Regions from separate parts of the Oleiphilus sp. HI0128 genome, predicted to be linked through region 2. Evidence: predicted binding sites of a transcription regulator. Region 2 holds the regulator's gene; each other region holds the start of a gene.
What was found. Region 2 encodes PhoB, which activates phosphate uptake and scavenging genes when phosphate is short. Its sites were predicted from a motif close to TGTCATANNNNTGTCANA; they were not measured.

Region 1: a site for PhoB is predicted at 1,378-1,395, ahead of A3763_RS17450 (PstS family phosphate ABC transporter substrate-binding protein). Genes of this name have one in related genera too.
Region 3: a site for PhoB is predicted at 1,369-1,386, ahead of ppk1 (polyphosphate kinase 1). Genes of this name have one in related genera too.

Annotation. Positions count from the first base shown of each region.
Region 1 is NZ_LWGG01001019.1:18,052-21,333, reverse strand. It holds gene A3763_RS17455 (ABC transporter permease subunit) at 1-174, opposite strand, end outside; gene A3763_RS17450 (PstS family phosphate ABC transporter substrate-binding protein) at 331-1,299, opposite strand; gene A3763_RS17445 (acyl-CoA thioesterase) at 1,660-2,058, shown strand; gene A3763_RS17440 (ATP-dependent helicase) at 2,071-3,282, opposite strand, start outside.
Region 2 is NZ_LWGG01000853.1:2,983-6,264, reverse strand. It holds gene phoR (phosphate regulon sensor histidine kinase PhoR) at 1-765, opposite strand, end outside; gene phoB (phosphate regulon transcriptional regulator PhoB) at 942-1,637, opposite strand; gene ubiA (4-hydroxybenzoate octaprenyltransferase) at 1,757-2,638, opposite strand; gene A3763_RS13240 (chorismate lyase) at 2,643-3,152, opposite strand; gene A3763_RS13235 (hypoxanthine-guanine phosphoribosyltransferase) at 3,152-3,282, opposite strand, start outside.
Region 3 is NZ_LWGG01000331.1:8,505-11,786, forward strand. It holds gene ppk1 (polyphosphate kinase 1) at 1-1,315, opposite strand, end outside; gene A3763_RS04200 (hypothetical protein) at 1,745-1,990, shown strand; gene A3763_RS04205 (helix-hairpin-helix domain-containing protein) at 2,131-2,754, shown strand; gene A3763_RS04210 (YdiY family protein) at 2,904-3,282, opposite strand, start outside.

The DNA of each region.
Region 1 (3,282 bases), on a different contig from region 2:
TTCATAAAGCAGATAGAAGAAAATCAGCGTGATCGCCAAGATGACACTGCCTCCTCCCATGCCAATAGAGGTGCTTGCAACCTGGTCTTTGATCTTCCTAATCTTACGGTAGCGTACGAGTTTAGGGCTATCAAAGTCGAGCTTAGGTGGCTCAGATACAGCAGCTTTATTCATAGTCGTCATGTCCAGATTATCTTTGCGAATAAGATTTAGCGTGTAAAAAGTGCGCGTATTATAAAGTAAAAATCTCCTCATCATAGAATGGTGAGAAGATTTTTTATTATATTACAATTTGTAACCGTCATCCCTGACGGAAGTAGCCTGTGTTATTTACAGTAGGCCAAGTTCCTTCAAGCTCTTTTCAGCAACTTTTGAAGGTAGTGGAACGTAACCGTCTTTTACCACAACTTCCTGACCTTGCTGAGACAATACTGACTTAACAAACTCTGCTTCAAGTGGAGACAAGTCTTTGTTAGGCGCTTTATTGATGTAAACATATAGGAAGCGAGATAGTGGATATTTGCCTGTTACCGCGTTTGCTGAAGTCGCTTCAACAAATGGCTGGCTTGCTTTTTTGCTAAGTGGTAGTGCGCGAACAGATGCAGTCTTGTAACCGATACCTGAGTAACCGATACCGTTGATAGACTCAGATACGCCCTGAACAACTGATGCTGAACCTGGCTGCTCATTTACGTTGTTCTTGAAGTCACCTTTACATAGTGCTTTCTTTTTGAAGTAACCGTAAGTACCTGATACAGAGTTACGACCGAAAAGCTGAACAGTTTGGCCAGCCAAGTTACCCGTCACACCCAAGTCACCCCAAGTTTTTACTTCTTTGTCGAAGCCACACTTACGAGTAGATGAAAAAACCGCGTCGATCTGAGGAATAGTCAAACCTTTGATTGGGTTATCTTTGTTTACGAATACTGCTAATGCATCGATTGCAACTGGAACGGCTGTTGGCGCATAACCGTGACGCTTTTCGAATGCGCCGCGCTCTTTGTCTTTCATCATACGGCTCATTGGGCCAATGTTTGAGGTACCTTCAGTCAAAGCTGGAGGCGCAGTTGAAGAACCCGCTGCTTGAATCTGAATGTTTACATTTGGGTAGTTACGCTTAAAGTCTTCGGCCCAAAGTGTCATCAGGTTTGCCAAGGTATCAGAACCAACACTTGAAAGGTTGCCTGAAACGCCACTGGCTTTCTCGTATTTAGGAAGGTTTGGATCAACATCTGCGTGTGCAGTGCTCACAGCACCTAATGTACTGAGGGCTAAGATACTAACTATTTTCTTTATCATCTTGAGTGCTCCTAAGTGGCTTAATTGCCGAAAAATTTGTTTGCTTACTTTCTTGATGAGGCCACTATAAAGATGCAATGTTACAGTTATGTGACAGCTCCGTCTTGTTTGTCACATAAGTGTCATAAGAATGTAAAAAAACTGTTAGATCCCATATCTACGGGGCTTAGCGGGGAGTTGTTGTATTGCTTAGATAGCTAAATCTAAGAAAGTCGCTTCGGCATTGACCAATTTTTATGACAAAAAATGAAATATTCGGGGCCAGTTCAAGTTTTGGTCACATGTGTATGATTTTCACTGGCACTTTTCCGATCTTGGCTATACTGAAAGCAAGCCGCTTTATTAAAGGAAAGAGATCAAATGAATTCATCTGAATCGGGTTTGGGGCCTTCGGGTCGTCTGACTTTGCAAGTCATTGCGATGCCTCGTAATACCAATGTACATGGTGACATTTACGCTGGCTGGTTAATGGAACAGATGGATTTGGCCGCAGCGACCGCAGCGAGCCAGATATCTAAAGGCCGCTCAGCGACTGTTGCGATTGAAAGAGTAGAGTTTTTATCGCCAGTTTCTATCGGTGACCAAGTAAGTTGCTATACCGAGCTAATGGATACCGGGCGTAGTTCGATGAAAATTCGAGTAGAGGTTTTCGGAACCGATACACGAGGTAGTCAAACCCGTAAGATTACCGAAGCTGTTTTTATCTATGTGGCCATTGATGAAATGGGCGGTATCAGGGCGCTACCAAATAGCGATTAGGCGCTTGAAAGCCTAGTCCAATACAGTAAAGAAGCGATCTGCTGTTTCTTTACTGAATGTGCGTAGCTCTTTATCTTCGAATTCGACTGAAAAAGCATTTCCTGACTCTTCTTTTACCCAACCTAAGCCAAGTACTACATGCTTAACCGTATTTGCGAACCATATTGCACTGCTCGTTGAAGTATTTTCTGAAGCCATATCACTAGCGACCAAGGTGCACCGTAACTCTTCTGCATATTGCCTCGTAATACGACTTGGTTTGCCTAATGCGACTTCTATTTGCTTACTATCCAGAGCACTTCCCAACGCTGTGCTTTGCGGGATATTAAGCTCATGCTGGAAACGTGAAATTTGAGCTTTGCTGTTCGAAACATCTTCAGGAATAAGGAGGTGTAAGCATTCTTTGGCACGCGTCATTGCGACGTATAACAGACGCCTTTCACTTTCGAGCAAGGCTTTGCTTAGCATTTCATCTTTGTAGGTATAGGGCAGGGTTTTGTTGTTGAGACCGGGAATAATGACTTGTTTCCACTCGAGGCCTTTTGCGCGATGAATGGTCGATAGCTGGACCGTATCGGTTTTTTTAGTCTTATGGTTATGTTGCTCGGAGTCTTGTTGTAGCTTAATAAAAAGCTTGAGCGTATCTTCGAGGCTAAGCTTGTGTTGAGCTAGAAAGCGGGCAATTCCCTGAATTGAGGCGACTTTTTCCTCTGCATGATCGTGGCTCAGGCTAAGAGAACGAATCCCTTCATATAATTCAGTTTCATTAAAATAGCTTGCAAAGGTCGCGGCTAAGGGCTGCGGTTTGTTCTCTAGCGCATTCAGTGCTCTTGCCAGCCGTTCTAATTTTATAGCTTGTATACGCTTAATATCTTCAGGTATGGCTTCCTTGGTCAATTGTCCCCAATTGCTGTCATGCTGAGCAAGTGTATGACAAAAGGCCTTGATCTGTGTGTCGGGTAAACCCACATGTGGAAAATGAAACAGAAGGTCCAGTTTCAAAGCCCGTTGCTCAGTAGACATGGTTTTAAAGTGTCCACATGCCAACTCCAACAGTGCGCAAATACTTTGCGCTTCATTGGAGTGGAATACACCGGGGTAGCCATCCATATGGTAATTGATGCCGGCTTCTAACAACGCGAGCTCAATGCCCACCGTCTGACTCCAAACTCGCGTGAGAATTGCATACTGAGACAAATCCTGAGAAGGGGTGCCTGAGAGGAT
Region 2 (3,282 bases):
TTCCATCCGTTTCGTTTGCTCTTGCATTGAATTTAAGGCTCTTCGCCACTTCTTAGGTGTATCTTCAGCATCCTGGAAGGTTTCGATATAACCTCTAATAACCGTCAATGGCGTTCTCATATCATGAGAAACATTGCTAACGAAGTCACGCCGCATCTGTTCAAGTCGCTGCACACGCGTCACATCTTGCGCGAAAACCAAGCGGTCATCTTTGCCAAACAAAGTGATATGTACTTGCAAAGTTGCACTTTTATTTAAAGGTGAACGTAGCTCTAAAGGTTCGTCGTAATTCTTGCTTTCAAAATATCGCTTAAAGGAAGGGTCTCTAAGCAAATTTGTTATCAGCTGACCTCTATCTGACTCTCGTTTAAAGCCAAGTACTGTACTTGCAGAGTCATTCCACCAGTCCATCGCACCTTCAGAGTTAGTCATGACGACAGCCTCTTTTAGTGCATTGGTAGATAATTGGACACGAGCAATCATTGACCGCAAGTTTTCTTGAGTAATGCGATTTTGATATTGAATTTGATATAGACCGTCAAACAGATCGCCCCATAAACCATGGCTTTCGGGAATTGCTTGGTCTTCTTGTACACTGTAAAGCCAACGATGCAGCTTAACAGCCTGGCTGATTGTCCAGGCTAAGTAGGCAAAGCAGCCAATCGCGAGAACCCACGCTAATTCCCCAATCAGCAGGCCAAGTACCAGCAAGCCAATCACAGCCCAAAAAAGGGAGTATAAGTGACCGATGATTCGTTTGTGCATAACCTTATGCTCCAGCACAGGAAGACAGATTCATTCTCTGATTCAATAGTTTGCCATTAAAACGCAAACGGTACAGAGAGTGTGCACCCTTCGTCAATGATCGAAGTCATGTGCATGAAAAATCGAGCTCCTTGCCACCTTTCTTATTTTATAACAAAGTTACCAATGCTCAAGCGCTATGCAGCACCTTGAGCAGAAAAACGATAGCCAGTACCTCGAACAGTTTGAACCAGGTATTCATGCCTTTCACCTAATGCCTTGCGAAGGCGCCGAATATGAACATCAACGGTTCGATCTTCAACATAGACATTGCCACCCCAAACTTGATCAAGTAGCTGGGAACGGCTATAAACGCGGTCTTGATGCGTCATAAAGAACTGCAGTAGCTTAAACTCAGTTGGCCCCATGCTCAGCAAATTATTGTGAGCGGTAACGCGATGACAAACTGGGTCAAGTACCAATCCATCTATTTCGATTTCACTTTCGACACCCGCAGGCGTCGCACGACGAAGTACAGCTTTAAGACGAGCAACCAATTCACGAGGAGAAAAAGGCTTAGTAATATAGTCGTCGGCACCGACTTCCAAACCCTGTACTTTATTATCCTCTTCGGTTTTAGCTGTCAGCATAATAATAGGGATATCACTGGTCGCTTCATTGCGTTTCAAGCGTCTTGCCAATTCAATTCCGCTAGTGCCTGGCAACATCCAATCAAGTAAAATCATATCGGGACGTTGATCCACAATAGCAATAAATGCATCCTGCGCATTTGAAGCTTCGATACAATTGTAATCAGCCATTTCTAAAGCAACAGCAATCATTTCTCTGATTGATGCTTCATCATCAACAATTAATACGGTTTTTTCTGACATAGTACTTACTCCAAAAATCAAACTGTATTAAAACGGCAAGCTGTTACAGTTTTATGACACTACACTGTAAGCCTATGCTGAGAACCTAATGAGCGCTCCTTTTTGCGAAGTTTTACAATTCACCTGACATAAAAGTCTAGAAACAGTCCCAGGAATAAAACCATACCCACCCAGTTATTGTTCAAAAACGCCTTAAAGCACTCATCTCTGTCACGATGGCGAATCAAGTGCTGCTGATATACAAATAGTACCGACGCAACGACAATACTCAGAAAGTAAAACTGCCCCATTTCAAGCTGTTCACCTAACAAGCTCAGCGTCAATATCACCAAAACCTGCAAAAATGCGATAATCGCCCGATCAGCCGAACCAAATAAGATGGCCGTGGATTTAACGCCGATTTTGATATCATCATCCCTATCGACCATGGCATACATCGTATCATAAGCAACGGTCCACAAGACTGTTGCCATATAGATCAACCAGATATGCGCAGGCAGTTCATTCACTTGCGCGGCATAAGCCATAGGAACGGACCAGGCAAATGCAGCACCTAAGACCACCTGTGGTAAATAAGTATAGCGCTTCATGAAGGGATAAGCAGAAGCAAGTGCGAGTGCACCAAATGAAAGGTAAATTGTCAGTTTATTGGTAAACAAAACCAGGATGAAAGACAACAGACATAAAACGGCGAAAAAGATCAAAGCCTGTTTTGCACTCACCCGCCCCGTCACCAGAGGGCGAGCTTCAGTGCGCTTTACATGACCGTCTATTTTTCTATCCGCAAAGTCATTGATTACGCAGCCTGCCGAGCGCATGAAAACAGAGCCGGCGATAAAAATAGCTAACACATCCATAGCTGGTATGCCCTCGGCAGCAAACCATAATGCCCAAAGCGTTGGCCACAAAACCAGATAAATACCTATAGGCTTATCCAACCTCGCAAGCCTTACGTAGTCCATTGCAACACTTGCAAACGCGGGTTTACTCTGAGTATTCATATGCCTATTTCTCTCGTTTGCTTGCCTCAAATACCCGAGGCATAAATAGTTCGCTCACCAGCAATGGTTTCTGACGAAGAAAAAATACCGAGCGCCGCCCAAATACGGGTTCTTTAAACTGTTTCACCAAGGAGACACTTTCAAGCTTACTACGCGTCATAACTCTGGATTTAAACAGAAATGCGCCTAAAGGCTTATCTCCCAAATACTGAAGCTGTCTTTCATAACCACTTAGCGTTGTTTTCGGAATAATACTGCGCGCTATCACCCATACTTCTCCGAAACAAAGCAGCTCAACTTCCCTGACCAGCGCTTTCTGACGCTCTCTCACTTTTAGTATCCGCCTCTCCTCAAGACTTGGTACAGCCCAGCCTTGATAAGTGACACGCACACTAAAGTTATTATTTGATGCTTCGATAAGCCTCTTGGTAAGTGAACCTTGATCAAAGACCCAGGAACCATATTGTTTAGGCACTTTCCAGTCGGGTATCCGCCGAGCGGCTGGCTTTAGCATCACATGCCCTTAACTGCGTAAATACCCGGCGCATTCCGCCAATAGCCTTGATAATCCATACCAAAACCAAAAACAAAACGATCCTCAACATTTAAACAAGTATAGTCAGCGAGCAGATCCTTGGTCGCCT
Region 3 (3,282 bases), on a different contig from region 2:
AACAAAGCTTGGTGTGGCACTTCAATGCAGGCACACCAAAGTCTACTTTGATGCCCGCATCGGTCAGTACCTTCGCCCATTCTATATTTGCTTCTTCGTCAAAGCGGGCGCGCAGCTCAACCACGACGCGAACATTTTTACCATTCTTTGCCGCATTGATCAGGGCATCGATAATTCGGCTTTTTTTGGCGACGCGATAAATGCTGATACTGATATGTTCAACTTTAGGATCGTATGATGCCTGCCGTACGAACTCGGTGAAATGGTTGAACTTGTGATACGGGTAATAAAGTAAAATATCGCCTTCAGAAATCGCCTGGAAGCTGCTTTTGTGAGCGGCGAACTTCTTGCTTTCGATTCTCGGAAGCGGTGAATATTCTAAATAGTTGCGCCCGATATTAGGGAAACTGATGAAGTCTCTGAAGTTGTGATAGCGGCCACCCGGGATGACGGCGTCATAATTTGAGATGCCGATTTTATCAAGCAAGTAGTTCAGTGTGGATTTCGGCATTTCCCTGTCATAGACAAAGCGAACTGGCTCAGCTGTCATGCGTTGCTTAATGCTGAGTGACATCTGCTCTAGTAGAGATTGGTCAATATCTTCAGATAGCCCGTATTCCGCATCACGAGTCATCTTCATGGAATAGGCATGAATTTCATCAAACTTATAATTGCCTTTGAAGACGCTCTTCAGAGAGTAGCGAATAATATTATCAAGCATGATGATGCAGCGGCGCTTTTGCCCCTTGATTCTAGGTAGCTCAATGAAACGGCTCATATCGTCTGAGGGTACTTCAACCAAACTATATCTAGATTCGCCTTTGCGAATTAGTTCGACCGCAAGGTAGGTGATGTCATCATCCAATACCTGAGCAAGGTCGATTTTTCCCTCGCACATTATAGGGTTAATGTATTGCAGAACATTGTCTTTGAAATACTGATTAACCCATTCCCCTTGCTCTGGAGATAACTGTTGCTCGTTGATCAGAAAAATGTTGCGCCGGGCCAGGCATTTCAAAACGTGAATATAGATTTCGTCAAACCGTTCGCCTAGCTTGATGACTTTCTTTTGAATCTTCTTAAGTAATTCTCGATCTTCACTGGCATCTTCGCCTTGGTCTTTCTTAATAAAAATTTTTCGCTTTACGTCGGCGACACGAACACGGAAGAACTCATCCATATTATTGGAATATATACCGAGAAACCTGACCCGCTCGACAATCGGTACATTTGCATCAGCGGCTTCCTGTAGAACGCGCTCATTGAAGGACAGCCAACTCAGTTCTTTCTCTATAAAATCTTGCTTGTTCGTCATTTTGAAACTACTCGCATACAGCTTAATCAACCGGACTATTTAAATAGGACTTATGTGACAGTTTGATGACAATTTAAGTCCTGAGGTTCAAATACTTTGTATTTCCGGTTATGTAGGTCTAGGATAGATATTGACGTAGTGACGTCATTACGTCAATTAATGTTATTTACACAAAGAAAGGTGATTTACCATGTCTAAGAAAACAAAATCTATCAAGAAAGAGATCAAAGCGCGTAAAGCTAAAGTAGCCAAGCAGACTAAGAAAATCAGCAAGCTGAAAAAGGCGCTGAAGAAGGCTTAATGTGCCATCTTGAAGCTAATGTAGGGGCGCGATAATTCGCGCCTTTGCCTTTTATGGTGCTCGGCAATATGGATGAATGGATGTTACTATGCCGTTTATAGGGTAGTGAAACGACAAGGGGTCTCTTTATGAGTCGCAAGAGTACAGATAAGAAAACCGATGCAGTGTCGAAAGGTACGGCTAAGACTCCTCAGCTTGATCAAGTGCATGCATCCGAGAAAAAAGAGAAGGCTAAGAAAAATACCTCCCTACGTTTAGATAAGAAAACATTGAAAGCACTGAAGATTATTGCGATAGAGCAAGAAACGAGTATACAAAAGCTAATTGAGAGCTTGGTAAAGGACTATATTAAAGAACATGGCAAATTGGATTAGTTGAATCTGCCATGTTAGAAATTATAAAAATACCATTAGTGCACGTGATTTTAGTTGTTATGCTCTAAAAAAAACGTGTAACTTTTATACTGTTTAGTATTTATTGTTTAATTTGTTTGTAGTTTTAATAGGGGTGAAGCATGGGTAAAACGTCAAAGAAGATTGATAAGAAAGTTTCTCAGGTTAAAGAGCTGAGCAATGACTTGTTGAAAGATATCAACAAGAAAGTTACTTCAACTAAGAAAGATTTACAGAAGCAGGTTGATGATTTGACTGCACAAGTAAACGAGTTGCGTGAAGAGGCGACTAAGCCTGCAACAAAGTGGTTGAAGAAAATCGAGAAGCAGTATCAAAAGCAGCTAAATAAGCAGCAGAAAGAATTTGAAGAGCGTGCTGAAGCTTTGCTAGAGACTAAGAATAAGCTGGTTGGTCAACTTGAAGATGCATTAAGCAAGCTTCCTCTGGCGGATAAGATTATGCCAGCGCCAAAGACGCCTGCTAAAAAAGCCAAAGCAACTGTTAAGAAGGCGGCGACTACTGCTAAAGCAAAAGCGTCAACAGCAACTAAGAAAGCCACTGGTGCAGCTAAGTCTGGTATTTCTTCGATGAAAGGTGTTGGCCCTGCGACGGTTAAGAAATTGAATGCAGCGGGATTTAATAGCTTGGAAGATATCGTTAATGCACCTGCCGATAAGTTGGCTGAGTTCAAATCAGTACGCGGCTCAGACTCTTGGGTTGAGCAAGCTAAAGAATTGTTGAAGTAAGCGTTTCAAGCTTCAATAAAAAAGGCAGCGATTAAGCTGCCTTTTTTGTATCTGAAATTTCAGATTGATACTTTCTTTTCTGCTGTAGGCAGAGCCTTGCGCGGCTCGCTGGCGGGTTAGCACCATCGCTGCCTACATAAAAAGTAATGCTACAGCTTATAGACTAACGTGACAGACGTTTCACGATCAGTTTTATCAGCACCTGCTGGAACATCAGAACTATGCTTAATGGTGTAACCAACCTTCATTGACAAGGCTTCTTGCACCTGACTGGTTAAGGAGATACCAAAACGTGTCACAGTGTTACTGTCGCCGGCTTCTGTATTCAGGAACTGGTCAAGGCTAGATGTTTCATTGAATTTCCAAGAGAAGATCTCAGCTGCACGAATAATGCTATCTTCTTCGTTATTGCCATTGTTGTCTTCGATCACACGATAACCAGGCGCAAGCTCGAAATTCAATTCCATATTATCTTCTGCAATAGCTTTATAGCCTAAACCCAGTGCGATAGAGGTTTGATGGTCAAAA